DNA from 2 places in the Streptomyces sp. NPDC003038 genome. Region 2 is predicted to be linked to the other one. Evidence: predicted binding sites of a transcription regulator. Region 2 holds the regulator's gene; the other holds the start of a gene.
The links. Region 2 encodes HrcA, which represses chaperone genes, less so after heat shock. Its sites were predicted from a motif close to TTNGCACTCNGNNNNNCNGAGTGCNAA; they were not measured.
Positions count from the first base shown of each region.

Region 1: a site for HrcA is predicted at 8,098-8,124, ahead of groES (co-chaperone GroES). Genes of this name have one in related genera too.

Region 1 covers NZ_JBEXNN010000008.1:158,671-173,933, reverse strand. Annotated here, with positions in the region: gene ABZX75_RS13365 (sigma-70 family RNA polymerase sigma factor) at 1-624, opposite strand, end outside; gene ABZX75_RS13360 (response regulator transcription factor) at 1,038-1,649, opposite strand; gene ABZX75_RS13355 (WhiB family transcriptional regulator) at 2,029-2,400, shown strand; gene ABZX75_RS13350 (LysR family transcriptional regulator) at 2,549-3,457, opposite strand; gene ABZX75_RS13345 (MOSC domain-containing protein) at 3,548-4,228, shown strand; gene ABZX75_RS13340 (SDR family oxidoreductase) at 4,254-5,027, shown strand; gene ABZX75_RS13335 (ester cyclase) at 5,100-5,798, shown strand; gene groL (chaperonin GroEL) at 5,887-7,509, opposite strand; gene groES (co-chaperone GroES) at 7,646-7,954, opposite strand; gene ABZX75_RS13320 (FtsW/RodA/SpoVE family cell cycle protein) at 8,496-9,833, shown strand; gene ABZX75_RS13315 (polysaccharide deacetylase family protein) at 9,824-10,732, opposite strand; gene ABZX75_RS13310 (polysaccharide deacetylase family protein) at 10,729-11,694, opposite strand; gene ABZX75_RS13305 (methyltransferase domain-containing protein) at 11,827-13,056, shown strand; gene ABZX75_RS13300 (hypothetical protein) at 13,046-13,669, opposite strand; gene ABZX75_RS13295 (hypothetical protein) at 13,770-14,048, opposite strand; gene tsaD (tRNA (adenosine(37)-N6)-threonylcarbamoyltransferase complex transferase subunit TsaD) at 14,048-15,196, opposite strand; gene rimI (ribosomal protein S18-alanine N-acetyltransferase) at 15,189-15,263, opposite strand, start outside.
Region 2 covers NZ_JBEXNN010000001.1:375,883-391,145, forward strand. Annotated here, with positions in the region: gene ABZX75_RS01775 (ribonuclease Z) at 1-632, opposite strand, end outside; gene ABZX75_RS01780 (histidine triad nucleotide-binding protein) at 635-994, opposite strand; gene ABZX75_RS01785 (16S rRNA (uracil(1498)-N(3))-methyltransferase) at 1,146-1,889, opposite strand; gene ABZX75_RS01790 (nitronate monooxygenase) at 1,886-2,977, opposite strand; gene dnaJ (molecular chaperone DnaJ) at 3,124-4,266, opposite strand; gene hrcA (heat-inducible transcriptional repressor HrcA) at 4,267-5,283, opposite strand; gene ABZX75_RS01805 (MBL fold metallo-hydrolase) at 5,436-6,161, shown strand; gene ABZX75_RS01810 (DUF3097 domain-containing protein) at 6,190-7,002, shown strand; gene hemW (radical SAM family heme chaperone HemW) at 7,138-8,370, opposite strand; gene ABZX75_RS01820 (long-chain fatty acid--CoA ligase) at 8,510-10,402, opposite strand; gene lepA (translation elongation factor 4) at 10,655-12,520, opposite strand; gene rpsT (30S ribosomal protein S20) at 12,803-13,069, shown strand; gene holA (DNA polymerase III subunit delta) at 13,474-14,466, opposite strand; gene ABZX75_RS01840 (hypothetical protein) at 14,528-14,770, shown strand; gene ABZX75_RS01845 (YceI family protein) at 14,782-15,263, opposite strand, start outside.

The sequences.
Region 1 (15,263 bases), on a different contig from region 2:
CACCCGCACCGCACCGGGGGACATTCCGAGCATCTGACCGGTCTCCTCCGCCGTCAGCCCGACCGCCACCCGCAGGACGAGGAGCTCGCGCTGGTTCTCCGGCAGGTTGGCCAGCAGCTTCTTGGCCCAGGCGGCGTCGCTGCTGAGCAGCGCCCGCTCTTCCGGGCCCAGCGAGTCGTCGGGCCGCTCCGGCATCTCGTCGGACGGCACCGCCGTGCTGCCCGGATGCCTCATGGCGGCCCGCTGCAGGTCCGCGACCTTGTGCGCGGCGATGGCGAAGACGAAGGCCTCGAAGGGGCGCCCGGTGTCCCGGTAGCGCGGCAAGGCCATCAGGACGGCGACGCAGACCTCCTGCGCCAGGTCCTCCACGAAGTGACGAGCGTCACCGGGAAGCCGCGAGAGCCGGGTGCGGCAGTAGCGGATGGCCAGCGGGTGCACGAAGGCGAGCAGGTCGTGCGTGGCCTGCTCGTCACCCTCCACCGCGCGGCGTACGAGCGCGCTGACGGGCCCGGCGCCGGGACCACCGCTGCCACCACTGCCGCCACGGCTGCCGCCTTTGGCGGCGCCGGTGGGGCCTGTGGGGCCTGTGGCCGCAGGTGACCCCAGGGCCTCGTCGTCGCGCATCGATCCATGGTGCCTTGACGCCGCTGCATCCGTGGCACCGTGGCCCGTGTTGTGCATCGAAGCGTTATGAGCGGGTGCGCCGGAACTCATGGTCTGCGCCCTCCCCTCCCGCTCGGCCGAATCGCCCCCGAGGATTCCCCGGGGACTCCACACCTCCAAGGATGCGGCACACCCTCAAGGATGCGGCATCGCCCGCGAAGCGACACGTCCCCCGGATTGTGCCCCGCCAACCCCCGGCCGCGCACCGGGTACGGCAGGACGGAGGAGGCGCCCGCCGGACAGGCCGGACGCGGTACCCCGCGAGCAGGGGGCACCCCCAGCGGTGGTCCCGGGAGTGCCGCCCCGCCCGCCGATGGCGGACGGGACCGCTCCGCGCGGTCCGCGACCGACGGCGGACGGCCGTGGCCCGAAGGTCAGCGGACGAGGCCCCAGCGGAACCCGAGTGCCACGGCGTGGGCCCGGTCGGAGGCGCCCAGCTTCTTGAACAGCCTGCGGGCGTGCGTCTTGACCGTGTCCTCGGAGAGGAAGAGCTCGCGCCCGATCTCCGCGTTGGACCGGCCGTGACTCATGCCCTCCAGTACCTGGATCTCGCGCGCGGTGAGCGTGGGCGCGGCGCCCATCTCGGCCGAGCGGAGCCGGCGCGGGGCCAGTCGCCAGGTCGGGTCGGCGAGGGCCTGGGTGACCGTGGCCCGCAGTTCGGCGCGCGAGGCGTCCTTGTGCAGATAGCCCCGGGCACCGGCGGCGACCGCGAGGGCCACGCCGTCCAGGTCCTCGGCGACCGTCAGCATGATGATGCGGGCCCCGGGGTCGGCCGAGAGCAGCCGTCGGACCGTCTCCACACCGCCGAGCCCGGGCATCCGTACATCCATGAGAATGAGGTCGGAGCGGTCGGCACCCCAGCGGCGGAGGACTTCCTCGCCGTTGGCAGCCGTCGTCACACGCTCGACGCCGGGCACGGTGGCAACCGCGCGACGGAGCGCCTCTCGGGCAAGCGGGGAGTCGTCGCAGACGAGGACGGATGTCATGACCGCCCTCCGCAGCTGCTGATGCGCGTCACCTTGAGCCTCCAGGCTGGTACGTATCGTCACCTGTGCGGTCGATGCCCCCGGACACCCGTCCGAGAACTTCTTGGTTCAACCGCCTTCGCACACTCAACGATGGTCACTCGAAAGAGTTACGGGTCGGACGGACACCTTCGGCACTCTACGTGAGGAAGCGAACACGGCGTAGGCGCCACAAGCCATCCGTCCTCCATCTGGAGCTATGCCCTATTTGGCGGCTTTCCTTCCGTTTGGCACGTGTCTGAGGCTAGATTCCGAATGAGTCATATTTACATCTACTAGGACAGTAGGTGTGGAGACATGGACCGTATCCGCCTCAGTACCGGCACCAAGAGGACTACCAATGGCAGATTTCTCCCGCCTCCCCGGACCGAACGCCGACCTCTGGGACTGGCAGCTGCTGGCTGCCTGCCGGGGGGTCGACAGCTCCCTCTTCTTCCACCCGGAAGGCGAGCGGGGCGCGGCCAGGAGCGCGCGCGAGGCCTCGGCTAAAGAGGTCTGCATGCGTTGCCCGGTGCGTTCGGAATGCGCGGCGCACGCACTCGCCGTCCGCGAGCCCTACGGGGTGTGGGGCGGCCTCACCGAGGACGAGCGCGAGGAACTGATGGGTCGCGCCCGGCATCGCCTGATCCCCGCGTCCAGCGCGATCGGACCGGTCGGCCCGGTCGGCCCGGTCGGCCCGGTCGGACCCATCGGACCGGTCGCACCTCACTGACCGGATCCTGACCGGATCGGAAAACGCCTGAAGGAACGTTTCCTCGATTCACTGACGGACCAACCCGCCCGGGCGTGTCGCACCACGGGCATCGGGCGTCACGCGTTCGGCCGTACCTCCCCCCGGCACCGCCGGGTGGAGCCCCGGCTCAGCGCGTGGCGGCCCGCTCCAACTCGGCCAGGGTCGCCGCCACGGCCGGCACCCGGGCCAGGTCGGGCAGGGTCAGGGCCACGACCTCCCGTTCGACGGCCGGCTCCACGGCCACGGTGCTCACGCCCTTGGCCCGTACGGACTCCACCGCGAGCTCCGGCAGTACCGCGACGCCCAGCCCCGCGCCGACCAGGCCGACCACCGCCGGGTAGTCGTCGGTGGCGAAGTCGATGCGCGGGGTGAAGCCCGCGGCCTCGCACACCTCCACCAGATGGCGGCGGCAGCGCGGGCAGCCCGCGATCCAGGGCTCGTCGGCGAGTTCCGCCATGCCCACGCGCTCGGCTCCGGCCAGCCGGTGCCCCTCGGGGACCAGCCCGACGAGCCGGTCCGTCAGCAGCGGGCGCACCACGAGGTCCTCCCACTCGGCGGCGGTCCCCGGCGAGCCGCCGTCCCCGCCGTAGCGGAAGGCCAGCGCCACGTCGCAGTCGCCCTCGCGCAGCATCTCCACCGAGCGCGGGGGCTCGGCCTCGACCAGCGAGATACGGGTGCCCGGGTGCGCGGCGCGCATCGCCGCGAGCGCGGTCGGCACCAGGGTGGAGCTGCCGCTGGGGAAGGACACCAGCCGGACCCGGCCCGCGCGCAAGCCGGCGATGGCCGCGACCTCCTCCTCGGCGGCGGTCAGCCCGGCGAGGATCCCGGCGGCATGCCGGACCAGGGCCTCGCCGGCTTGGGTGAGCCGCATCTCGCGGCCGGTACGGATGAGCAGCGGGGTGCCGGCCGACTGTTCCAGCGCCTTCATCTGCTGGGAGACGGCCGGCTGCGTGCAGCCCAGCTCGCGGGCGGCGGCGGAGAAGGACCCGGTCCCGGCGACAGCGCGCAGAACCCGGAGATGACGTGCCTCGATCACCCTTCGAGCATAAGGGCCGCTTTGACCGGGATGCGAATATCCCCGCGACTCTTTGAGGAGGCTCGGCTAGCGTGTCCTCCCATGCCGCCTATGCATCTCGTCTCCGTGAACCTCGGCCGCGCGACGGTCGTCGACTACACCGACGCGGAGGGAGGGGTCACCGGCATCGGCAAGCTGCCGGTCCCCGGGCCGGTCCGCGTCTTCGCCCCGGGCCTCAAGGCCACCGGCCTCGGCAGCGGCCTGGAGGGCGACGCCGTGTGCGACCGCCGCCATCACGGGGGTGACCACCAGGCCGTCTACGCGTACGCCCGCGAGGACCTCGACTGGTGGGAGCGCGAGCTGGGCCGCGCGCTGCCGCCCGGCCTGTTCGGCGAGAACCTCACCACCAGCGGCATCGACCTCAGCGGCGCACTGCTGGGCGAGCGCTGGCAGGTGGGCTCCGAGGTGGAGCTGGAGGTCTCCTCCACCCGCATCCCGTGCCGGACCTTCCAGGGCGCGCTGGGCGAGAAGGGCTGGGTCAAGCGGTTCACCCAGGAGGGGCGGCCGGGCGCCTATCTGCGGGTGGTCCGCGAGGGCCGGGTCTCCCCCGGCGACCGGATCGAGATCACCCACCGACCGGACCACGAGGTGACCTCGGCCTTCCTGTTCCGTGCCTGGACCACGGAGCGCGCGCTGCTGCCCCGCGTCCTGGCGGCGGGCCGGGCCCTGGCCCCGGACGTCCGGGAAAAGGCGCTGGCGTACGCGCGACAGCACGGGCACGCGCTGACCTGACATCCCGGGAGGCTAGGTTGCGCCTATGACGACTGCGTTGATTACGGGATCCACGGCGGGCATCGGCGCCGCCTTCGCCCGGCGGCTCGCCGCCCAGGGCCACAACCTGGTGCTGGTGGCGCGCGACCACAAGCGCCTCGGCGAGCAGGCCACCGAGCTGCACGACCGGCACGGCATCGAGGCCGGGGTGCTGGCCGCCGACCTCTCCACGGAGGAGGGCATCGCGGCGGTCGAGCAGCGCCTGGGAGACCGCACGCACCCGGTGGACCTGCTGGTCAACAACGCGGGCTTCGGCAACAAGGGCCGGTACCTCGAAGTCCCCATGGCCGACGAGCTCACCATGCTGAAGGTGCACGTCGAGGCGGTCCTGCGGCTGACCTCGGCCGCGGCCGAGTCCATGCGCTCGCGCGGCCGCGGCGGCGTGATCAATGTGGCCTCGGTGGCGGCCTTCGTGCCGCGCGGCACGTACGGGGCGAGCAAGGCGTGGGTCGTGCAGTTCACCCAGGGCGCGGCGAAGGACCTGGCGGGGTCGGGGGTACGGCTGATGGCGCTGTGCCCGGGCTTCGTACGGACGGAGTTCCACGAGCGCGCCGGCATGGGGACGGACAACATCCCCGGCTGGATGTGGCTGGACGCCGACAAGCTGGTCGCCGCGGCCCTGGCCGACCTGGCGCGGGGCAAGACGGTGTCGGTTCCGGACCCGCGGTACAAGGCGCTGATGGGCGTGGTGAAGCTGACGCCGCGCGCGCTGCTGGGTGGCGTGACCTCGCGTACGGGGCGCAAGTACGGGCCCCAGTAACTCGCCGGTAAAACCGGCCGAACGGGTGAAATCTTCCTAGACTGGACATGTCCCATCCACCCGGGAGGCGTCATGACATTCGTACAGATAATCGATTACAAGACCAGTCGGCAGGACGACCTCAACCAGCTGCTGGACCGGTACGTCTCGCAGAGCCAGGGCAAGCGCACGGTCACCCACAGCATCGTGGGCAAGGACCGCGAGGCAGAGAACCACTACGTGGACGTGGTCGAATTCCCCTCGTACGACGACGCCATGAAGAACTCTCATCTCCCGGAGACGGACAGGATGTTCCAGGAGATGGTGGCGCTGTGCGAGGGGATGCCCACCTTCACCAACCTCGACGTGGTCCGCGACGAGAACCTCAACAAGCTGGTTGTGGACCGGATGTTCGACGAGTTGGCCGTCACGGGGGACCGTTCCATCGCCGAGGAGATCTTCACCCCCGACTACGTCGACCACGACATCTTCAAGGCCGACCCCGACGCGCAAGGGATCGACGGTCTGATGGCGGACCTCGACATGTGGCGGTCCGCTTTCGACATGACCTTCACCAAGGACCACCAACTCGCCGAAGGCGACTTCGTCACCACCTTGTGGACCTGGAACGCCACGCACACAGGTGAGTTCATGGGCCTGGCGCCGACCGGCAAGAAGGTCAGTGCGACCGGCTCGACGACCTTCCGCTGCAAGGACGGCATGATCGCCGAGGGCTGGTGGCACTACGACATCATGAGCATGATGCGGCAGCTGGGCCTGATGGAGGGCTGAGCGCGCACCGCCTCGCGACCAACGGGAAGGCCCCCGTCCCGCCGTACGAAACGGCGGGACGGGGGCCTCTCGTGTACGAGCGACAGCGTCAGTGGCTGTGGCCGTGGCCGTGACCGGCGTCGCCCTCGTCCTCCGCCGGCTTCTCGACGACCAGGGTCTCGGTCGTGAGCAGCAGGGAGGCGATGGAGGCGGCGTTCTCCAGCGCGGAACGGGTGACCTTGACCGGGTCGATGACGCCGGCCTTGACCAGGTCGCCGTACTCGCCGGTGGCGGCGTTGAAGCCCTGGCCCTTGTCGAGCTCGGCGACCTTCGAGGTGATGACGTAACCCTCGAGGCCGGCGTTCTCGGCGATCCAGCGCAGCGGCTCGACCGCGGCGCGGCGCACGACCGCGACACCGGTGGCCTCGTCGCCGGTCAGGCCCAGGTTGTCCGAGAGGACCTTGACGGCGTGGACGAGCGCGGAGCCACCGCCGGAGACGATGCCCTCCTCGACCGCGGCGCGGGTCGCCGAGATGGCGTCCTCAAGGCGGTGCTTCTTCTCCTTGAGCTCCACCTCGGTGGCGGCGCCGACCTTGATGACGCAGACGCCGCCGGCGAGCTTCGCCAGGCGCTCCTGCAGCTTCTCGCGGTCCCAGTCCGAGTCCGTGGACTCGATCTCGGCCTTGATCTGGTTGACACGGCCGACGACTTCCTCGTGGCTGCCGCCACCGTCGACGATGGTCGTGTCGTCCTTGGAGATCGTGACGCGGCGGGCGGAGCCCAGGACGTCCAGACCGGCCTGGTCGAGCTTGAGGCCGACCTCCTCGGCGATGACGGTCGCACCCGTGAGGGTGGCGACGTCCTGGAGCATGGCCTTGCGGCGGTCGCCGAAGCCCGGGGCCTTGACGGCCACCGCGTTGAAGGTGCCGCGGATCTTGTTGACGACGAGGGTGGAGAGCGCCTCGCCCTCGACGTCCTCGGCGATGATCAGCAGCGGCTTGGAGGCGCCCGCCTGAATGACCTTCTCCAGCAGCGGCAGGAGGTCCTGGATGGAGGAGATCTTGCCCTGGTGGATCAGGATGTACGGGTCATCGAGGATGGCCTCCATACGCTCCTGGTCGGAGACCATGTACGGCGAGAGGTAGCCCTTGTCGAAGGCCATGCCCTCGGTGAACTCCAGCTCCAGGCCGAAGGTGTTGGACTCCTCGACGGTGATGACACCGTCCTTGCCGACCTTGTCCATCGCCTCGGCGATGAGCTCGCCGACCTGCTGGTCCTGCGCGGAGAGCGCGGCCACGGCGGCGATGTCGGACTTGTCCTCGATCGGACGGGCGGTCGCGAGGAGCTCCTCGGAGACGGCCTTGACGGCCGCGTCGATGCCCTTCTTCAGGGCCGCCGGGGAAGCGCCCGCGGCGACGTTGCGCAGACCCTCGCGAACCAGCGCCTGGGCCAGCACGGTGGCGGTGGTGGTGCCGTCACCCGCGATGTCGTTGGTCTTGGTCGCCACCTCCTTCACGAGCTGCGCGCCGAGGTTCTCGTACGGGTCGTCCAGCTCGACTTCGCGAGCGATGGTGACACCGTCGTTGGTGATGGTCGGCGCACCGAACTTCTTGTCGATGACGACGTTGCGGCCCTTGGGGCCGATCGTCACCTTCACCGTGTCGGCAAGCTTGTTGACGCCGCGCTCGAGGGCGCGACGGGCGTCCTCGTCGAACTTCAGGATCTTCGGCATGGGAGCGGTTCAGTCCTCTCGTTGCGATCCTCGGCCGCTCACCGCGACCTCCACCGCCTAGAACGAACTACGCCCCTCGCCGCCCGGCATCAGCAGGGTGACCAGGGGCGCAGCTCAAATCAAATCTGGAAGCGAATTACTTCTCGACGATCGCGAGCACGTCGCGAGCCGAGAGGACGAGGTACTCCTCGCCGCTGTACTTCACTTCGGTGCCGCCGTACTTGCTGTACAGCACGACGTCGCCGACGCTGACGTCCAGCGGGAGACGCTGGCCGTCCTCGAAGCGACCCGGGCCCACCGCGAGGACGACGCCCTCCTGGGGCTTCTCCTTCGCGGTGTCCGGGATGACCAGGCCAGAGGCCGTGGTCTGCTCGGCGTCGAGCGGCTGGACCACAATGCGGTCCTCGAGCGGCTTGATGGCAACCTTGGAGCTGGCGGTCGTCACGATCCGACCTCCCCCTTCGGAGATGCGGGGTTAACTGTCTGAGGTGGCGACCAGGTCGATCCGTCGTCGCGGGTGCCGGATCTGCCTGTCGCTGTGTTGGCACTCACCAGGGGCGAGTGCCAGGTGCGAGACTATTCCGGCGATTAGCACTCGGTCAAGCGGAGTGCCAATTTTCGGCACTCGGGCGTTGCGCGGAGCGGGCCCCGAGCCCGTGAATCCCGGGCGCCTTCCCGGGTTCACCGCGGTTCGGGATCATTCCTCCCGCCGGGTGCGGCGGCGGCCCGAAGCGGGCCGGCAGGAACCAGGGGCGGGACCTCGACGTCGTAGTCGATATGAAGATAAAGCGCCTCATTGCCGAGCAGATCGGACCCAGGGCTTCCGCAAGCCCGATCGCACCGGGCGTCGCTTCCTCATCACCGGACGCACCTCCGGCGCCCCCACCGGCTGCGCCCTTCCCCGCCCCCACGGACGGTGGCGGCGTCCCGTGCGCGGACTGACGCCCCTGACCTCGGCGGGCTCGCGGCGCCGCACCGAGGCGCTGATGCTGGCCTTCGTCGTCGCCATCGCCGTATTCGGCCACGCGGGCGCGGGGCTCGGGATGAACGGCGAGCTGCCGCCCGACCTCACCGGATTCGCGATCAGCCTGACGCTGCTGTCACTGGTGGGGCACTTGGGCGTACGCCGCTTCGCCGCCCGCGCGGACCCGCTGATCCTCCCCCTCGCCATGCTGCTGACCGGGCTGGGGCTGGTCCTGCTGCACCGTCTCGACCAGGGGTACATCGAGCGGTACGGCTCGGACGCGAACGCGCCGGGGCAGCTGATGTGGACGGTGGTCGGGGTCGCCGCCTGCCTGCTGGTGCTGGCGCTGCTGCGCGATCACCGGCTGCTGCAACGGTTCATCTACATCACGATGGCCGTCGCGCTGGTGCTGCTCATCGCGCCGGCGTTCTCCCGGGCGGACACGTACGGCGCGAAGCGCTGGATCATCCTCTTCGGCTTCTCGCTCCAGCCCGGCGAGTTCGTGAAGATCGCGATCGCGGTCTTCTTCGCCGGCTATCTGGTCGTCCACCGGGACTCGCTGGCGCTGACGGGCCGCAAGTTCCTGGGCATGCGGCTGCCGCCCATGCGCCAGCTCGGCCCCATCGTCACCGTGTGGATCGTCTCGATGCTGGTGCTGGTCTTCGAGCGCGACCTCGGCACCTCGCTGATCTTCTTCGGTGTTTTCGTGGTGATGCTCTACGTCGCCACCGAGCGCACCAGCTGGATCGTGTGCGGCCTGCTCATGGCGGCGGTGGGCGCCTACGCGGTCGGCTCTACGGAACCGCACGTCAAGGCGCGTGTGGCCGCCTGGCTGGAGCCGCTGTCCGTCTACTGGCCGAACCCTCCCGCCGGGGTGACCTCGGACCAGTCCGCGCAGGCGCTGTTCAGCTTCGGCACGGGCGGAATGTCGGGCACCGGCCTCGGCATGGGCCACCCGGAGCTGATCAAGTTCGCGGGCCGCAGCGACTTCATCCTCACCACGGTGGGCGAGGAACTGGGCCTGGCCGGCGTCATGGCCGTCCTGATCCTCTACGCACTCCTCGTGCAGCGGGGGCTGCGCATGGCACTCGGCGCCCGCGACCCGTTCGGCAAACTCCTGGCGGTGGGCCTCAGCGCGGCCCTGGCCCTCCAGGTCTTCGTGGTCGCGGGAGGCGTGACGGGCCTGATCCCCCTGACCGGCAAGGCGCTGCCCTTCCTCGCGAAGGGCGGCTCGTCACTCCTGGCCAACTGGATCATGATCGCCCTGCTCCTGCGCATCAGCGACAGCGCGGAACGCCAGCGCGAGGCGGACACCCATGACCCGGCAGACCGAGCCCGCCCGCCCATCCCCTACAGGTAATCCTCCAGCCGGCCCACCCGGTATCCCTGTTCCTGGATCTTCTGGAGCATGCGGGTGGTCATCTGGACCTCCGTCGAGCCCTTGAGCTCGGCCCGGCCGCGGAAGTGGGCCAGGATGATGTCGCCCGGCCGGAGGGCGGAGCCGTCGGCGTACTGGAAGTCGTTGATCTGCATCGACACGCGCCACAGGACCAGGGACGAGACTCCGCACTCCGAGGCGGCCCGGAGGGTGTCGTCGTTGTAGTTGCCGAAGGGCGGGCGGAAGAGTGGCGGCCGGTGGCCGAAGCGCTTCTCCAGCCGGTCCTGCTGGCCGCATATCTCCTTCTTCTGCGCCGCGAAGGGCAGGGTCCGGAGGTTCGGGTGCGTCAGCGTGTGGTTGTTTATCGTGCTCGCCGAGCCGTTGTCGCGGAGCTTCTCGAAGTGCCCGTAGTCCGACGAGGCCACGCTGTCGGTCAGGAACATGCTGATCGGCAGCTTGAGGTCGGCCGCCATCCGCAGGAACTCGGGGTCCTTCTCCGCGCCGTCGTCGAAGGTCAGGAAGACGGTCTTCTCCCCGGCCGGGACGGGTATTCGGTCCACGACCGGGACTTTGCCCGGGGCCGCCTGCGGGAGTTGGGGCTTGTGGGCGGGCTTGGGGGCGTACTGGACGGGGGCCGACAGGCCCCACTTCCTGTACGCCTCGCCCGACGCGCCGCCGGCCTCCGCGCTCCCCTCCGCGCCGCCCCCGGCCGCCGAAGGCGCCGGCGGCACCGGAGGTGAGGCGGCTGCGTCCGGTGTCTCCCGCGTCGCCTCGCGACCCAGCCGTTCGATGGGGTCCACGCTGTCCCCGCATCCCGTCAGGGACAGCGCGAGCGCGCCGGCGGCCAGCGTTCCGGCTACCAACCGGCGCGCGTGCTTCACAGATAGTCCTCCAGGCGGGCCACGGCGTACCCCTTGTCCGTGACGGTCTTCATGACATGACGGATCATGTCAGGCATCGTGCCCTTCCAGTCCTCCCGTCCCCGGAAGTGCGTGAGGATGATGTCACCGGGGTGCAGGTCGCGGTCCCACTCGCGGTAGTCCATCCGGTTCGGGAACGCCTCGGCGTTCCACAGCGGAGCCGCCTTGATCCCGCAGGACTTCGCCGCGCGCAGCGTGTCCTCGTTGTAGTTCCCGTACGGCGGCCGGAAGAGCGTCGGCCGCTTGCCGAACTGCTTCTGCATCATGTCCTGCTGGCCGCAGATCTCCTGGCGCTGCTTCTCGTACGACAGCGCCGGCATGTAGCGGTGGTTGAGCGTGTGGTTGTTCAGGGTGACGCCCGCCGCCTGCATCTTCTTGAAGTAGGCGTAGTTGTCGCGCACGATGTAGTCGCTGAGGAACGCCGTGTACGGCAACTGCAGTTCCTGCATCATCTTCAGGAACTCGGGGTCCTTCTCCGCGCCGTCGTCGATCGTCAGGAAGACGACCTTGTCCTCCGTGGGGACGGTGGTGAAGACGGGGGGCAGGTTCTCGCCGTCCTCCACCTCGAAGCCCTCCCGGGTGGTGATCTCGGGCTTCTCCTTCGGCGCCGGCGGGGCGGTGAGCGGCGGTTTGGCCAGGCCCCACTTCTTCGCGGCGATGATGCGGGCCTGCTGGGCCGCCTTGAGCCGCTCCGCCTTGGTGCGGGGCGCGCCGGCCGCGCCCGCCGCCTCCGTGGCCTTGCCGGCCTTCGCCTTCTCGGCCTTGTCCGGTGCTCCGGATTCCGCGGAACCGCACGCCGTGCCGAGGGCCGCGACCAGCAGTGCGGCCAGCGCCGCTCCTGTCACCCCGAACCGGCCGTGCGGGCGTGCCGCGTACCGGTGACCGTGTTGCGCCTTATCTTCCTTTTGTCGTACTAGCTGCATAGCTGCGGATCCTGGCACCGGACACGCCCCGCACCCCGGACGACACCGCGAGCGGACGCCCACCTTCCCTCCACTGGCCCACACCAGCCCGGGCCCGCCCGCACCACGCGCCCCGCCCGCCCGTCGCCGACAATGGACCCCGTGACCCCCGAAGACTTCGCCGCCCTCCTCACCCCCGAGGGCCACGCCCTCCTCGACTCGCTCCGCGACTACGACCCCGCCCAGGAGATCGCCGTCGCCACCCGGCTGCGCCGCGAGCACCCCGCCGGCCTGGTCTCCGCCGCGCTCGGGCAGGCCCGCCTGAGGCAGCGCGCGGTGGCGAAGTTCGGTGCCGAGGACGCGTTCCGGATGTACTTCACGCCCGGCGGCGGCGAGATGGCCACCCGCGCGTCCGTGGCCTCGTACCGCGCGGAGCGGCTCGCGGCCCTCGGCGTTCGCAGCCTCGCCGACCTGTGCTGCGGCATCGGCGGGGACGCCCTCGCCCTGGCGCGGCTCGGCATCCGGGTTCTGGCGGTGGACCACGACCCGCTGACCGTCGCCGTGGCGCGGGCCAACGCCGAGGCGCTGGGGCTGGCGGACCTGATCGAGGTCCGGGAGGCGGATGTGACGCAGGTGGACGTCTCCGCGTACGACGCCGTCTTCATCGACCCGGCCCGGCGGGGCGGGCGCGGGCGCGTCTTCGACCCGGAGTCGTACTCGCCGCCGCTGTCCTGGGCCGTCGGGACCGCCCGTACGGCGCCGCACGCCGCCATCAAGATCGCCCCGGGCATCCCGCACGAGGCCGTGCCCGCGGAGGCCGAGGCCGAGTGGGTCTCCGACCACGGGGACGTCAAGGAGGCCGTGCTCTGGTTCGGGACCTCGCCGGGGACGGTCCGCGCCACCCTGCTGCCCGGTCCGCGCGCCCTGCACACCGCCGATCCCCTGCCCGACCCGCAGGCCGGGCCGGTCGGCCGCTACCTCTACGAGCCCGACGGCGCCGTCATCCGCGCCCACCTCGTCGCCGAGGTGGCCGAGCGGCTGGGCGGCCGGCTGATCGACCCGACCATCGCCTACATCACCGCCGACGAGCTGCGCGCGACGCCGTACGCGACCGCGTACGAGATCACCGACGTGCTGCCGTTCGGGCTCAAGAAGCTGAAGGCGCTGCTGCGCGAACGCGGTGTCGGCATCCTGACCGTGAAGAAGCGCGGCTCCGCGATCGAGCCGGAGGAGCTGCGCAAGAAGGTCAAGCCGCAGGGGCCGCATGCGGCGACGGTGTTCCTGACCCGGGTGGCGGGGGCTCCGTCGATGCTGATCGGCTCACCCGCCACCCCCACGCAGGCCCCCGCGCCCGCGCCGGCCGCTCCGGCCGTTACGCCGTAGGCCCGCGGAAGGCGCGCACCGCCCACCGGTAGTGCGCCCCCGCCTTGCCGGCACCCAGCAGTCCGGTGATCCACAGGATCAGGGCGAGGCCCATGCAGTACGCGACTTCGCCGTACGTCTCCTCGCCCGGCCGGGCCGACCCCGCGACCCCGAAGCTCACCCACAGCCCGGCCGCGCCCAGCCCGTAGGAGGCGAGCAGCCAGGCCAGGCTCCGCCCGGGCGCGCGCACCCGGCGGTCGGCCGCCGGGTCCCGGTCCGCCTCGGCCCACGCCCACAGCAGCCGGCGCACCTGGCGGTCCCGGCGGGCGCCCCAGGCGAACCAGAATCCGGCCGGGACCAGCACGCCCGCGCCGAGTACGGCGAAGACGAGGCCGAGGGCGTACACGGAGAGGCCGCCGCCCTGCTCGACGGCCATCAGCGCCATGCCGACGAAGGACCAGCCGAGGGCGAAGACCGCCGAGACGGCCCAGAGCAGCAGCAACCGCCCCGGGCCCAGATCGCGTCGGCCCAGCTCCCGCAGGAACCGGGCGCGGTCGGCCCGTAGCGCCGCCTCGTCCAGCCAGGCGCGCACATGCGCGGGAGGCGGCGGGGGCGGCAGGTCACGGCGAGGCATGGACATGACCATAGCTCCACCTTCCGGGCACGCCGGACTCCCCCGCCGGGGCGCAGGGCCGGCGGACGGGCCCGGGGCCGGGGCCGGCGCCGGGGAGGCTCTAGAGCGCGTCCGGCCCGGTCTCCACCGACTCGAACCGCCAGCGGTGCACCGCGCGCGCGATCAAGTCGGCTGCGGGCTCGGGGAGTTCGGGCAGATCCGCCTGGACCCCCTCGTCCGTCTCCCACCAGGTGATCACGAGCACCCGGTCCTGCGGGGCCCGGAACACCTCGCGGCGCACCGGCTCCCGGGCAAGGATCTGCGCGCGGGCCCACTCCAGCAGTTCGCTGCCCCGGCCGTCGGCGGCCCGGGCCTCCCACATCAGCGCGACCGTGCCCATCAGTACAGGTTGTCCTTGCTCAGCTCGTGCACGTGGTCATGATCATGCGTGTGGGAGTGACCCGATGCGCCGGAGTGGGAGTGGGAGTGCGGCTCGGAGGGGGCGACGCCCGGCACGTGCGGGTCCGTCACCGGCAGCGAGGAGTCCGCCGACAGGCTCCAGTCCGAGGCCGGCCGGTTCCGCTTGACCATCTCCGCGCCCAGCGCGGCCACCATCGCACCGTTGTCCGTGCACAGCTTCGGCCGCGGCACCCGCAGGATGATCCCCGCGTCGTCGCACCGCTCCTGCGCCAGCGACCGCAGCCGGGAGTTGGCCGCCACCCCGCCGCCGATCATCAGGTGGTCGACGCCCTCGTCCTTGCACGCCCGGATGGCCTTGCGCGTCAGCACGTCGACCACGGCCTCCTGGAAGGACGCCGCCACATCACGCACCGGCACCTCCTCGCCGGCGTTCCGCTTGGCCTCGATCCAGCGGGCGACGGCCGTCTTCAGCCCGGAGAAGGAGAAGTCGTACGCCGCGTCGCGCGGCCCGGTCAGCCCGCGCGGGAAGTTGATCGCCTTCGGGTCGCCCTCGCGCGCGAGCCGGTCGATGACCGGACCGCCGGGGAAGCCCAGCTGGAGCACGCGGGCGATCTTGTCGAAGGCCTCGCCCGCCGCGTCGTCGATGGTCGCGCCGAGCGGCCGTACGTCGGAGGTGATGTCGGGCGCCAGCAGCAGCGAGGAGTGCCCGCCGGACACCAGCAGCGCCATCGTCGGCTCGGGCAGCGGCCCGTGCTCCAGCTGATCCACGCAGATGTGCGAGGCGAGGTGGTTCACGCCGTAGAGCGGCTTGCCGAGGGCGTAGGCGTAGGCCTTGGCCGCCGAGACGCCGACCAGCAGGGCGCCCGCCAGTCCGGGTCCGGCCGTGACCGCGATGCCGTCGAGGTCGCGGGCGCTGACCCCGGCCTCCTTCAAGGCGCGCTCGATGGTCGGGACCATGGCCTCCAGGTGCGCCCGGGAGGCGACTTCTGGCACGACTCCGCCGAAGCGCGCGTGCTCGTCGACGCTCGACGCGATCGCGTCCGCGAGCAGGGTGGTGCCCCGGACGATGCCGACGCCGGTCTCGTCGCAGGAGGTCTCGATGCCGAGGACGAGCGGTTCGTCAGCCATTGCTCTCACTGCTCTCACTTCTTGCTTGTGCGGGGTCGGTCAGTCGCATGACGAGCGCGTCGACGTT
Region 2 (15,263 bases):
GCCCCGGGGCAGAGCCGGGTGTCCATGACGAAGGCGAACCGCTGCCCGGGCTTGTGCTCGCTGACCTGCTCCAGCGTGACGTCGCCCAGCCGGCCCTCGCGCTGGATCCGGCCCACGTCCGGGCCCTTGATCCCGTGCCGCGCGAGCAGTTCTGGCACCATGCGCCGCCCGTCGGGCTCGGTCAGCCGGTAGCCGAAGGACTCCACCGGGTGGGAGAGGAGCCGAGCCTCCAGCACGTACGACGCCCCGCGCGCCAGCGTCCCGTCGCCGGCCACCGGTTCCTCGCGCAGCGGCACGGTCTCGCGGTAGGCGGTGGCGTAACGGAGCCGGTCGAAGTACTTCTGCCCCGAGGCCGGGTAGTGCGCGGTGACGGGGTGCGGGACCTGGTCGAGGTTGATGCGCTGGATCACCCCGGCGAGGCCGAGGCTGTGGTCGCCGTGGAAGTGGGTGACGCAGATCCGGTTGATGTCGTGCGCGGCCACACCCGCGCGCAGCATCTGGCGCTGGGTGCCCTCGCCCGGGTCGAAGAGGATGCCCTCGCCGTCCCAGCGCAGCAGGTAGCCGTTGTGGTTGCGGTGGCGGGTGGGGACCTGGCTGGCGGTGCCCAGCACCACGAACTCGCGTGCGGACACGGCTATCCGGGGGGCCACTGGAGGCCGCGGCCGCCGAGGACGTGCGCGTGGGCGTGGAAGACGGTCTGGCCGGCGCCGGCGCCGGTGTTGAACACGATCCGGTAGCCGTGGCCGTCCACGTCCTCGTCCGCGGCGATCTGCCCGGCCTCGCGCAGCACGTCGGCGGCGATGGTGGGCTCGGCGGCGGCGAGCGTGGCGGCGTCGGGGTAGTGGGCCTTGGGGATGATGAGCACGTGCGTGGGCGCCTGCGGGTTGATGTCCCGGAAGGCGACGGTCGTCTCGCTCTCGCGGACCACGGTCGCCGGGACTTCCCCTGTGACGATCTTGCAGAACAGGCAGTCGGCCTGCGGTTCCCCGGCCATTGCTTCGCCTCCCGTGACGGTGATCGGTCCGGGCATCGTATCCACCCCGGGGCCGGTCGGGAGGCGGCGCCCGGCCGCGCGCCGGTCAGCGTGCGCCCCCGCTCAGACCGCCGCCCGCTCAGACCGACGCCCGCTCAGGACCAGCGCCTGCTCAGGACCAACGCCCCGTCCGCGCCAGCAGGACCGCCACCGCGGCGGTGCCGGCCGTGGAGGTCCGGAGCACCGACGCCCCCAGCCGGTACGGGTGGGCGCCCGCCGCGGCGAAGACGGTGAGCTCCTCCGGGGAGACGCCGCCCTCCGGGCCGACCACCAGCACGATGGAGCCCGCGGCCGGGAGTGCGGCGGTGGCCAGGGCCTGCGACGGGGTGTCGCGGTCCTCGTGGAGGACCATCGCCAGGTCGGCGTGGGCCAGCAGCGCGGCCACCTGCTTCGTGGACATGGCCTCGGCCACCTCCGGGAAGCGGACCCGGCGGGACTGCTTTCCCGCCTCCCGGGCCGTGGCCCGCCACTTGGCCAGGGACTTCGCTCCGCGGTCGCCGCGCCACTGCGTGATGCAGCGCGAAGCCTGCCACGGCACGATCGCGTCCACGCCCGTCTCGGTCATCGTCTCGACGGCCAGCTCTCCGCGGTCCCCCTTGGGGAGCGCCTGTACCACCGTGATGCGGACCGGGGCTTCCGGTTCCCGCCCGGTCGAGGACACCGACACGGTCAGGCGGTCCTTGCCCTCCGCCGACTTCACCACCGCGTCCGCCCAGGCGCCCCGGCCGTCCGTCAGGACCAGCGCCTCACCCGGGTTCAGCCGCTTTACGGACACCGCGTGCCGGCCCTCGGGGCCGTCCAGGACGAACTCCGGCCCCGAGGGGACCTCTTCGACCACGAACACGGGGGCGGTCATGACGCACTCCTCATCTGCATTCCTTGCAACGCGCTCTGCGCCTGGGCCAGTTCCGCCGCCAGCACCTCGACCAGCTCCCCCGCCGGGAGCGTCCGCGCCAGCCGGTGCCCCTGGCCCGCCCACAGCGCCATCCCCTGCGGGTCCCCGGCCGCGGCGGCCGCCTTGCGCAGACCCGAGGTCAGATGGTGGACCTGCGGGTACGCGGCCGGGGCGTACGGCCCGTGCTCCCGCATGAAGCGGTTCACCAGGCCTCGTGCCGGCCGCCCGGAGAAGGCCCTGGTCAGTTCCGTGCGGACGAACAGCGGGTCCGTCAGCGCCTTCTTGTGCAGCGGGTCCGCCCCCGACTCCGGGCAGGCCAGGAAGGCCGTGCCGAGCTGCGCCGCCTCCGCGCCCGCGGCCAGCAGCGCCGCGATCTGGGATCCCCGCATCAGACCGCCCGCCGCGATGATCGGGAGGGCCACGGTCTCGCGTACCTGGGCCACGAGTGCGAGCAGCCCGATGGACGCCGTGCCGTCGGCCTGCGGGTCGTCGCGGTGGGTGCCCTGGTGGCCGCCCGCCTCCACACCCTGGACGCAGACCGCGTCGGCGCCCGCGTCCTGCACCGCCCGGGCCTCGTCGACGGAGGTCACGGTGACGACGGTGTACGTACCGGCCTTGCGCAGGCGGGCGAGCGCCTCGGGCGTGGGGCAGCCGAAGGTGAAGGAGACGACCGGGACCGGGTCCTCGGCGAGGATGGCGAGCTTGGCGTCGTAGCCGTCGTCGCAGGTGCCGATGATGTCGTCGGCGGCGAGGGAGACGTCGTACCAGCTCGCCTCGCCGGCCAGCTGCCCGCGGTACGCCTCGACGGCGGCCGGGTCGACGTAACCGGTCTGCGGCATGAAGAGGTTCACGCCGAAGGGGCGGCGGGTGAGCGCGCGCAACCGCTTGATCTCCTGGTACATGCCGTCGGCGGTCTTGTAGCCCCCGGCGAGGAAGCCCAGTCCGCCCGCCTCGCACACCGCGGCGGCGAGCGGCGGACAGGAGGCGCCGCCCGCCATGGGAGCCTGCACGATCGGGTACGGGGACAGACCGTTCGGTGCGGAGGACATGGACTGCATCGTGCCATGTCCCGCTCACGGGGCCGAATCATGGCATTCGCCTGGCATAGTCCGCTTCCGGGCGCGGCCGGGGCCCATGCGTCGAGCCCGGTCCGGGGCGTCCCCGGGCCGGGCTCGTACGGGTGATCGCGGGCCGGTCAGCGGCCGTTGAACGCGTCCTTCAGGCGGCTGAACAGACCCTGCTGCCCCGGCGCGAACTGGCCCAGGGGCCGCTCCTCACCGCGCAGCTTCGCGAGCTGGCGCAGCAGGTCCTCCTGCTGGGCGTCCAGCTTGCTCGGAGTGGTGACCTCGACGTGGACGATCAGGTCACCGCGCCCGCCACCGCGGAGGTGGGTGACGCCGCGCCCGTGCAGCGGGATCGACTGGCCGGACTGGGTGCCGGGCCGGATGTCGATCTCCTCCATGCCGTCCAGCGTCTCCAGCGGGCACTTGGTGCCCAGGGAGGCCGCCGTCATCGGGATGGTCACCGTGCAGTGCAGGTCGTCCCCGCGGCGCTGGAAGGTCGGGTGCGGCAGCTCGTGGATCTCCACGTACAGGTCGCCGGCGGGGCCGCCGCCGGGGCCGACCTCACCTTCGCCCGCGAGCTGGATCCGGGTGCCGTTCTCGACACCGGCCGGGATCTTGACCGTGAGGCTGCGGCGGGAGCGGACCCGGCCGTCGCCCGCGCACTCGGGGCACGGGGTCGGGACCACGGTGCCGAAGCCCTGGCACTGCGGGCAGGGGCGCGAGGTCATGACCTGGCCCAGGAAGGACCGGGTGACCTGCGAGACCTCACCGCGGCCACGGCACATGTCACACGTCTGCGCCGCGGTGCCGGGAGCGGCACCCTCACCGGAGCAGGTGGTGCAGACGATGGCCGTGTCGACCTGGATGTCCTTGGTCGTCCCGAAGGCCGCCTCGTCCAGTTCCAGGTCGAGGCGGATCATGGCGTCCTGGCCGCGCCGGGTCCGCGAGCGCGGGCCGCGCTGCGAGGCCTGGCCGAAGAAGGCGTCCATGATGTCGGAGAAGTTGCCGAAGCCACCCGCTCCGAAGCCACCCGCTCCGCCGCCGGCGCCGCCGCCGGAGGACAGCGGGTCGCCGCCGAGGTCGTAGACCTGCTTCTTCTGCGGGTCCGAGAGCACCTCGTACGCCGCGTTGATCTCCTTGAAACGCTCCTGCGTCTTCGGATCCGGATTCACATCCGGGTGAAGTTCACGCGCGAGGCGGCGGAAGGCCTTCTTGATCTCGTCCTGCGATGCGTCGCGGCGCACGCCGAGAACGGCGTAGTAGTCCGTGGCCACTTACGACTCCGCCAGGATCTGTCCGACGTAACGTGCCACTGCGCGTACCGCTCCCATCGTTCCGGGGTAGTCCATGCGTGTCGGTCCGACCACGCCGAGTTTGGCGACTGTTTCGCCGCCCGAACCGTAACCGACCGAGACGACCGACGTGGAGTTCAGCCCCTCGTAGGCGTTCTCATGCCCGATCCGTACGGCCATGCCCGACTCATTGGCCTCGCCGAGCAGCTTGAGGAGCACGACCTGCTCCTCCAGCGCTTCGAGCACCGGCCTGATCGTCAGGGGAAAATCGTGTCCGAAGCGGGTGAGATTGGCGGTACCGCCGATCATCAGCCGCTCTTCGGCTTCCTCGACCAGGGTTTCGAGGAGCGTCGCGAGCACCGTGGAGACGGTGCCGCGGTCCTCCGCCTCGAAGGATTCGGGGAGGTCCTGGACGAGCGGGGGCACATCGGTGAAACGGCGGCCGACGACCCGGCTGTTGAGCCGCGCCCGCAGGTCCGCGAGCGAGGTCTCCCCGAAGGGGCTCGGGCAGTCGATCAGCCGCTGCTCGACGCGCCCCGTGTCCGTGATCAGTACGAGCATCAGCCGGGCCGGGGCCAGCGACAGCAGCTCGACGTGGCGCACGGTGGAACGCGTCAGCGAGGGGTACTGGACGACCGCGACCTGCCGGGTGAGCTGCGCGAGCAGCCGCACCGTACGGCCGACCACGTCATCGAGGTCGACGGCGCCGTCGAGGAAGTTCTGGATGGCCCGGCGCTCGGGCGACGACAGCGGTTTGACCCCCGCCAGCTTGTCGACGAAGAGGCGGTAGCCCTTGTCGGTGGGGATCCGGCCGGCGCTGGTGTGGGGCTGGGCGATGTAGCCCTCCTCCTCCAGCACGGCCATGTCGTTGCGCACGGTGGCGGGCGAGACGCCGAGCCGGTGCCGCTCGGTGAGCGCCTTGGAGCCGACCGGCTCCTCCGTCCCGACGTAGTCCTGGACGATGGCGCGCAGCACTTCGAGTCTGCGTTCGCTGAGCATCGCGCGGCACCTCCACCTGTGTGCGGGTTTTCGTCGGCGGTCCTTCGGCTTCGTTGGCACTCTGAGCGTTCGAGTGCCAGCGATCCCCCGCTCAGTGTACGGCCGGGCGGTACGCCCCTAGCAAGGGAGGCCCGCCAAGGTAGCGTCGCCGCATGGACGTGCGTTGGGAAGAGGCGGGCTGGGAACGGCTGACCGGACGGGCCGGCCGACGCCGCCTGCCGGTGTGGGACTGCACTGTGGGGCTGGTGGTGGGGGACGAATCGGTCCTCCTGATCGATCCCGGCTCGTGCCTGCGGGAAGGGGCGCAGATCCGGGCCGAGGCGGAGCGGCTGACCGGGCGGCGCGTGACCCATATCGCATTCACGCACGGACATTTCGACCATGTGCTGGGTGCTGCCGCCTTTTCCGGGGCCGAGGTGTACGCGGCGGTCGGCCTGGACTCGCTGCTGGCGGCCGACCGGGACGCGCTGCGGGACTCCGCGGTACGGCACGGGCTGGCGGAGCCGGAGGCGGCCGAAGCCGTGGAAATGCTCGTGCTGCCCCGGCATCCGGTGTCGGGCGAGTGGACGCTGGAGCTGGGCGGGGTGCAGGTGCTCCTGGCCAATGTGGGGCCGGGCCACACCGGGCACGACCTGGCCGTCTTCGTGCCGGGTGAGCGGGAGGTGGTCTTCTGCGGGGACCTGGTCGAGGAGTCCGGGGAACCGCAGGCGGGGCGGGACGCGGTGCCCGGGCAGTGGCCCGCCGCTCTGGACCGGCTGCTGTCGCTGGGCGGCGACGACGCGCTGTACGTGCCGGGTCACGGAGCGGTGGTCCCGGCGGCCTTCGTGCGTGCGCAACGCGCCACACTCGCGGCCCGTTTCGGCGTGTCGGAGGCGTGAGCGGGCCGGCTCTCCTACTGTCGGCCGGATGCGCGAGTACTCCCCCGACCTGACCCCGCAGTGGAAGCGCCCCAAGGCCGTACCCGAGGTGGCGGCGGAACCCGACCTCGTGGTCGAGGTGGCGGGTACGGACTTCTGCGGCGCGGTGGTGGCCTGCGAGGCGGGCACGGTGACCCTGGAGGACCGCTTCGGCAAGCGGCGGGTCTTCCCGATGGAGCCGCGGGGGTTCCTGCTGGACGGGGCGGTGGTGACGCTGACCCGCCCGCCGCGCGGACCGGAGGCCGCGGCCCGTACGGCCTCCGGCTCGATCGCCGTCCCGGGCGCCAGGGCGCGGGTGGCGCGCGCGGGCCGGATCTACGTCGAGGGCCGCCACGACGCCGAGCTGGTGGAGCGGGTCTGGGGTGACGACCTGCGGATCGAGGGCGTGGTGGTGGAGTACCTGGAGGGCATCGACGACCTCCCGGCCATCGTGGCGGACTTCGCCCCGGCGCCGGACGCCCGCCTGGGGATCCTGGTGGACCACTTGGTGCCGGGCTCGAAGGAGTCCCGTATCGCGGCGTCGGTGATCTCGCCGGACGTCCTGATCGTGGGCCACCCGTACGTGGACGTGTGGCAGGCGGTGAAGCCGTCGGCGCTGGGCATCGCGGCATGGCCGGTGATCCCGCGCGGCCAGGACTGGAAGACGGGCGTCTGCCGGGCCCTGGGCTGGCCGGACCACACGGGAGCCGCCTGGCAGCACATCCTGTCGCGGGTGACCTCGTACCGGGACCTGGAACCGACCCTGCTGGGCGCGGTGGAACACTTGATCGACCACGTCACATCCAGCCCCGCCGACGTCTGAGGCACACACCCAGCGGGGCGCACACCCAGCCCCGCACACCCAGCCCCGCCAACGTTTGAGGCGCACACCCAGCCCCGCCGGCGTTTGAGGCGCGGGGGTCTGGGGGCAGTGCCCCCAGCAGCCGGCCCGCAGGGGCTAGTCCACCAGGTCGCGGACCACCGCGTCGGCCAGCAACCGCCCCCGCAGGGTCAGCACGGCCCGCCCGGCGGCGTACGGCCCCGCCTCCAGCAGCCCGTCCCCGAGGGCACGCCCCGCCGCGGCGAGACCGGCCGGCGCGAGCAACGACAGCGGCACGCCGTCCACCAGGCGCAGCTCCAGCAGGATCCGCTCCACCCGCCGGTCCTCCTCCGACAGGAGTTCCCTCCCGGCGCCGGGAGAACGCCCCTGCGCCAGCGCGGCGGCATACGCGCCCGGGTGCTTCACGTTCCACCACCGCACCCCGCCCACGTGCGAGTGCGCGCCCGGCCCCGCGCCCCACCAGTCGGCTCCGCGCCAGTACAGCTCGTTGTGCAGGCAGCGCCCGGCCTCCGAGGTGGCCCAGTTCGACACCTCGTACCAGGAGTACCCGGCCTGCGCCATCACCGAGTCGGCGATCAGGTACCGGTCGGCGTGCACGTCGTCGTCCGTCATCGGGACCTCGCCCCGGCGGATCCGCCGGGCCAGCTGGGTGCCCTCCTCGACGATCAGGGCGTACGCGCTTATGTGGTCCGGACCGGCCCCCAGCGCCGCCGAGAGCGAGGCCCGCCAGTCCTCGTCGGTCTCGCCCGGGGTCCCGTAGATCAGGTCCAGGTTGACGTGATCGAAGCCCGCCGCCCGTGCCTCCGCGACGCACGCCTCCGGGCGACCCGGCGTGTGCGTGCGGTCCAGCACCTTCAGGACGTGCTGCTTAGCGCTCTGCATGCCGAAGGAGACGCGGTTGAAGCCGCCGGCGCGCAGCTCGGCCAGGTACCGCGGGTCCACCGACTCCGGATTGGCCTCCGTCGTGATCTCGGCATCGTCCGCCAGGCCGAATTCGTCCCGGATCGCCGCGAGCATCCGTACGAGGTCCCCTGCGGGCAGCAGCGTCGGCGTGCCCCCGCCCACGAAGACGGTGCGCACGGCCCTCGGGTCGTCGCCCAGCACCTTGCGCGCCAGCCGCACCTCGTCGATCAGGGTGTCGGCGTAGTTCTCGCGCGAGGCGAGCACGCCGCCGGTACCGCGCAGCTCGGTCGCCGTGTAGGTGTTGAAGTCGCAGTACCCGCAGCGCGTGGCGCAGTACGGGACGTGCAGGTAGAAGCCGAGCGGCCGCTCGTCGGCACCCGCCAGGGCATGCGACGGCAGCGAGCCGTCTTCGGGCATGGGTTCACCGTCGGGCAGTGCGGAAGGCATGCACCCATTGTCCCGCACCCGCCGGGTCCCCGGGCCCTCCGCCTGCGGGGACACCCCGGGGATACGGCGGGGCGGGGACACGGCAGGGACACGGCGGGGACGGGCCCGGCTGCCCGCCCCGCCCGGCCGGCGGCAGGCGCTAGGCCTCCAGGGATCCCTCGTACATCTCGTCGATCAGGTACTTGAACTCCCGCTCGACCACGGGCCGCTTCAGCTTCAGGCTCGGCGTGAGGTCGCCGTGCTCGACGTCCAGGTCCCGCGGCAGCAGCCGGAACTTCTTCACCGTCTGCCACTTCTGCAGGCCCTCGTTCAGGGTCTGCACGTACGTCTCGATGAGCCGGACGGTCTCCGGCGCCGCCACGACCTCCGCGTACGTCTTGCCCTCCAGCCCGTGCTCGGCGGCCCAGCCCAGGATCGCCGGCCCGTCCAGCGCGATCAGCGCCGAGCAGAAGTTCCGGTCCGCGCCGTGCACCACGATGCTCGACACGTACGGGCAGATCGCCTTGAACCGTCCCTCGATCTCGGCCGGGGCGACGTACTTCCCGTTGGAGGTCTTGATCAGGTCCTTCTTGCGGTCGGTGATGCGCAGGTAGCCGTCGGCGGAGAGTTCGCCGATGTCACCGGTGTGCAGCCAGCCGTCCGGCTCCAGGACCTCGGCGGTCTTCTCGGGCAGGCCGTGGTAGCCCTGCATGATGCCGGGGCCGCGCAGCAGGATCTCGCCGTCGTCGGCGATCCGGACCTCGGTGCCGGGGAGCGGCTTGCCGACGGTGCCGGTGCGGTAGGCCTCGCCCGGGTTGACGAAGGAGGCCGCGCTGGACTCCGTCAGGCCGTAGCCCTCCAGGATGTGGATGCCGGCGCCGGCGAAGAAGTAGCCGATGTCGGGCGCCAGGGCGGCGGAGCCGGAGACGGCGGCGCGCAGGTTGCCGCCGAAGGCGTCGCGGAGCTTGGAGTAGACGAGCGCGTCGGCGATCTTGTGCTTGGTGGTGAGGCCGAAGGGCGCCGTGGCGTTGCCGGTGCGCCGGAAGTTGTCCTGGGTGACCTTGGCGTACTCGCGGGCGACGCCCGCGGCCCACTGGAAGATCTTGTACTTGGCGCCGCCGGCGGCCCGGGCCTTGGCCGCGACCCCGTTGTAGACCTTCTCGAAGATGCGCGGAACGGCCGCCATGTACGTCGGCTGGACGATCGGCAGGTTCTCGATGATCTTGTCGATGCGGCCGTCCACGGCGGTGACGTGACCGACCTCGATCTGGCCGGAGGTCAGCACCTTGCCGAAGACGTGGGCCAGCGGCAGCCACAGGTACTGAACGTCGTCCGCGTTGATCAGGCCGGTGGCCACCGTCGCCTTGGCCATGTACGACCAGCTGTCGTGCCGCAGCCGCACCCCCTTGGGACGGCCGGTGGTGCCGGAGGTGTAGATGAGGGTGGCGAGCTGGTCGGCGGTGATGGCCGAGATCCGCTCCTTCACCGCCCCGGGGTGCTTGGCGAGGTACTCCGTACCGCGCTTCTCCAGGTCGGCGAGGGAGAGCACCCAGCCCTCCGGGTCGCCCTCGGCGGACACCGCGTCGGCGGTGTTCATGACGACGACGTGCGCCAGCTCGGGAAGGTCGGCGCGGTGTGCGCGGGCCTTCGCCAGCTGCGTCGCGTCCTCGGCGATCAGGACCCGGCTGGCCGAGTCCGCGAGGATGTACGCCGACTCCTCCGCGTTGGTGCTCGGGTAGACGGTGGTGGTCGCGGCGCCCGCGCACATCACGCCGAGGTCGGCGAGGATCCACTCGACCCGGGTGTTGGAAGCGAGCGCGACGCGGTCCTCCGCTTGCAGGCCGAGGTCGGTCAGCCCGGCGGCGATGGCGAAGACCCGCTCGGCCGCCTGTCCCCAGCTGAGCGACTTCCAGTCGTCGGGAGCGCCCTCGCCGCCGGCGGCGGGCACCGGGAACCGGTACGCCTCCGCATTCGGCGTGGCGGCGACGCGCTCAAGGAAGAGTGCCGCCACGGTGGGCGGGCGGTTCTCGATCAAGGTCTGTGTGTCGCTCACGGACGTCCTCCGGGACCACGCGGGCTGGGCCTGTCGTGCACGGCTCATGCTCCGGTGCGCTGACTCAGGGCTTGTAACTGGCGAGTAACCATCGAGCAGTGATCAGACTAGGGGCCGACCGCCTGGTACGTAAGAGCCAGCGAGCGGCCGATTCATAACGAAACAAGCCCCCGCGCCGATGCGCGGGGGCCTGCTTCGCGTACAACGCCCTCGCGGCGCCTCACGCACTTCTCACTGGAGGCTCACACAGCGCTACTTCTTCTTGGCGCTGGACTCGTCGCTGGAGAGGACTGCGATGAACGCCTCCTGCGGGACCTCCACCGAGCCGACCATCTTCATCCGCTTCTTGCCTTCCTTCTGCTTCTCCAGCAGCTTCCGCTTACGGGAGATGTCACCGCCGTAGCACTTGGCGAGGACGTCCTTGCGGATGGCGCGGATGGTCTCGCGGGCGATGACCCGCGAGCCGACGGCAGCCTGGATCGGCACCTCGAAGGCCTGCCGCGGGATGAGCTCGCGCAGCTTGGCGACGAGGCGCACACCGTAGGCGTAGGCGGCGTCCTTGTGCGTGACGGCGGAGAAGGCGTCGACCTTGTCGCCGTGCAGCAGGATGTCGACCTTGACCAGGCTGGAGGCCTGCTCGCCGGTGGGCTCGTAGTCGAGGGAGGCGTATCCGCGCGTCTTGGACTTCAGCTGGTCGAAGAAGTCGAAGACGATCTCGGCGAGCGGGAGGGTGTAGCGGATCTCGACGCGGTCCTCGGAGAGGTAGTCCATGCCGAGGAGGGTGCCGCGACGGTTCTGGCACAGCTCCATGATCGCGCCGATGAACTCGGTCGGCGCGAGCACGGTGGCCCGGACGACCGGCTCGAACACGTCCGAGATCTTGCCCTCGGGGAACTCGCTCGGGTTGGTGACCGTGACCTCCTTGCCGTCCTCCAGGACCACGCGGTAGACCACGTTGGGGGCGGTGGCGATCAGGTCGAGGCCGAATTCGCGCTCCAGGCGCTCGCGGACCACGTCCAGGTGCAGCAGGCCGAGGAAGCCGACGCGGAAGCCGAAGCCGAGCGCCGCCGAGGTCTCCGGCTCGTAGACGAGCGCGGCGTCGTTGAGCTGCAGCTTGTCCAGGGCCTCGCGCAGGTCCGGGTAGTCCGAGCCGTCGAGCGGGTACAGGCCCGAGAAGACCATCGGCTTCGGGTCCTTGTAGCCGCCGAGCGCCTCGGTCGCGCCGCCGTGCAGGCTGGTGATGGTGTCACCGACCTTGGACTGCCGGACGTCCTTCACGCCGGTGATGATGTAGCCCACCTCACCGACGCCGATGCCGTCGGCCGGGGTCATCTCCGGGGAGGAGACACCGATCTCCAGCAGCTCGTGCGTGGCGCCGGTGGACATCATCCGGATGCGCTCGCGCTTGTTGAGCTGGCCGTCGACGACACGGACGTAGGTCACGACACCGCGGTACGAGTCGTAGACCGAGTCGAAGATCATCGCGCGGGCCGGGGCGTCCTTGGGGCCGACCGGGGCCGGGACCGTGGCGACGATCTTGTCGAGCAGCGCGTCCACGCCGAGACCGGTCTTCGCGGAGACCCGCAGGACGTCCTCGGGCTGGCAGCCGACCAGGTTCGCGAGCTCCTCCGCGAACTTCTCCGGCTGGGCGGCCGGCAGGTCGATCTTGTTCAGGACCGGGACGATCGCGAGGTCTTTCTCCATCGCCAGGTACAGGTTGGCGAGGGTCTGCGCCTCGATGCCCTGGGCGGCGTCCACCAGGAGGACCGTGCCCTCGCAGGCGGCCAGCGACCGGGAGACCTCGTAGGTGAAGTCGACGTGCCCGGGGGTGTCGATCATGTTGAGGATGTGGGTGCTGCCCTGGTCCTCGCCCGTCCTGGGCGCCCAGGGCAGCCGGACCGCCTGGGACTTGATGGTGATGCCGCGCTCACGCTCGATGTCCATGCGGTCGAGGTACTGGGCGCGCATCTGCCGCTGGTCGACCACACCGGTGAGCTGGAGCATCCGGTCGGCAAGGGTCGACTTGCCGTGGTCGATGTGCGCGATGATGCAGAAGTTGCGGATCAGCGCCGGGTCGGTACGGCTCGGCTCGGGCACGTGGCTGGGGATCGCGGGCACGCAGTGTCCTGATTCTCGGGTCGCAGTCGGAAGCGTTGGCGAAGCGTCGGTCTGAGCGAAAGTCCGCCTCCCGCCGCTGTCGTCGGCGCGATGTCGGATCTGTACGCAGACTCCCATGGTCCCATGGACGGGGCAGTGCGCTCGGTTTGGGCCGCCCGGAGCGTGCCTGGTAGCCTGGGCAGCTGTGTCTCGTATGCCCTCTCAGTCGGGGGTCCCCCCGGACTGAGTCTGGGGGAGGGACACAATCCGAAGATCAAACTCTGAACCTGCAAAGGCTCTTTCGTGGCGAACATCAAGTCCCAGATCAAGCGGAACAAGACGAACGAGAAGGCGCGCCTGCGTAACAAGGCCGTCAAGTCCTCGCTCAAGACCGCGATCCGCAAGGCCCGCGAGGCCGTCGTCGCGGGTGACGTCGAGAAGGCCGCTGTGGCCACTCGCGACGCCTCCCGTGCGCTCGACAAGGCTGTCTCGAAGGGTGTCATCCACAAGAACGCCGCCGCCAACAAGAAGTCGGCGCTGGCCTCCAAGGTTGCCTCCCTCCAGGGCTGAGCCCTCGATGTGAATCGCCGGTGAGGACCCAGCGGGCCCTCTCTTCCGCTCCTGACCGGCACACCGCGCCGCACGCGGCCTGCGTTCGCCACGCGGGTGCGGCGCACCTCATCAGTACGACGAAGGCCCCGGCCTCCACCCCTCCAGGGTGGCGGCCGGGGCCTTCTCGCTGCCACCGCCTCGCGCGTCGCCGCAGGCCCCGGCCCGACCGGGACCGGCCCCGCGCCCACCGAAGCCGGCAACCGGGCCGGATCTGAGGCGGGACCGGCCGCAGGGGCCCACGTCTGCCCGAGCCGGTACCGGGCGACGGCGCCGCGGTCGGGGCCAGGACAGGGTAAGAGCTGCGACCGGGACGGGGCCCGGCGGCAGCCGGCCGGGACGAACCCGGGCAGGGTCGGTGCGGGCTAGCGCCGCTGGGGGCGCGCCGCTCGGGCCACCGCCACGACCGCCTTCTCCAGCGCGTACTCGGGGTCGTCGCCACCGCCCTTGACTCCCGCGTCGGCCGCGGCCACCGCGCGCAGCGCGTCGGAGACGCCGTCCGCCGACCAGCCCCGCATCTGCTGGCGGACCCGGTCGATCTTCCAGGGCGGCATGCCCAGGTCCCGGGCCAGGTCGCCCGGGCGGGCCCCGCGCGGAGCGGAGGCCAGTTTGCCGATCGCGCGCACCGCCTGAGCCAGGGCGCTCGTGATCAGGACCGGCGCCACGCCGGTGGACAGCGACCAGCGCAGGGCTTCGAGGGCCTCCGCCGCGCGTCCCTCGACGGCCCGGTCGGCGACCGTGAAGCTGGAGGCCTCGGCCCGGCCCGTGTAGTAGCGGCCGACCACGGCCTCGTCGATGGTGCCCTCGACGTCCGCGCACAACTGGGCCGCCGCGCTGGCCAGCTCCCGCAGGTCGCTGCCGATCGCGTCGACCAGCGTCTGGCACGCCTCGGGCGTCGCCGAACGGCCCAGCGTGCGGAACTCGCCCCGCACGAACGCCAGCCGGTCCGTCGCCTTCGTCATCTTCGGGCAGGCGATCTCCCGCGCACCCGCCTTCCGCGCCGCGTCCAGCAGACCCTTGCCCTTGGCTCCGCCGGCGTGGAGGAGGACGAGGCTGATCTCCTCGAACGGCGCGTCGATGTACGCCTTGACCTCCTTCACCGTGTCCGCGGACAGGTCCTGCGCATTGCGCACGACCAGCACCTTGCGCTCGGAGAACAGCGAGGGGCTCGTCAGCTCGGCCAGCGTGCCGGGCTGGAGCTGCTCGGAGGAGAGGTCGCGCACGTCCGTGTCGGTGTCGGCGGCGCGTGCGGCGGCCACCACCTCCCGCACGGCACGGTCGAGCAGCAGGTCCTCCTGCCCCACCGCGAGGGTGAGCGGGGCGAGGGGATCGTCGGTGGAGTTCTTCCTGGTGGCCATCGCGTCCAGCATCCCACGCCGCACCGACAGCCCCCCGCTCCGCGTACCCGAGAATGGTCGCGTGAATGTGCGACACGTACTCGTCCTGCCCGACCGCGACACCGCCGAGGAGGTGGCGCGGGAAGCCGTCGACCGCTTCGGTCTCCCGGAGGAACCCCAGCTGTTCCGCGACGCCCTCGCCGGCGAGGACGACGCCGAGGACGCCCAGTGGCTGGTGGTCGTCGAGGACCCGCGGCAGCGGCTCGACGCCACCACGCTGGACGGCCTCGCCGCCGAGTACGAAGGCTGGCTGGAGGCCCCGTAGGGCCCGGGCCCTTACGCCTTGTGGACGATCTGGACGTCCAGCGTCACTTCCACGCTCGAACCGATGGCCGCGATCCCGTGCGCCAGCGTCGACTGCCAGTTCAGGGTGAAGTCCTCGCGGTTCAGTTCGGCGGTGGCCCGGCAGGCGGCCCGAGGTTCGCCCTCCATGCCCGTGCCCAGACCCAGGTACTGGGTGTCCAGGGTGACGGAGCGGCTGACCCCGTGGAGGGTGAGGGCGCCCGCCACGGCCCAGCGGCTGCCGCTGCGGTGGATGAACCGTTCGCTGTAGAACTCCACCGTGGGGTGCCGGGACGCGTCCAGGAAGTCGGCGGACCGCAGGTGGTCGTCCCGCAGCCGCACCCCCGTGTCGATGCTCGCCGCATCGATGATCACGTGCATGGAGGAGTCCTCCATGCGCTCGGCTATCCGCACCGCGCCGGCGAACGTGTTGAACCGGCCGCGGATCCGGGCGAAGCCGATGTGCCTGACGGTGA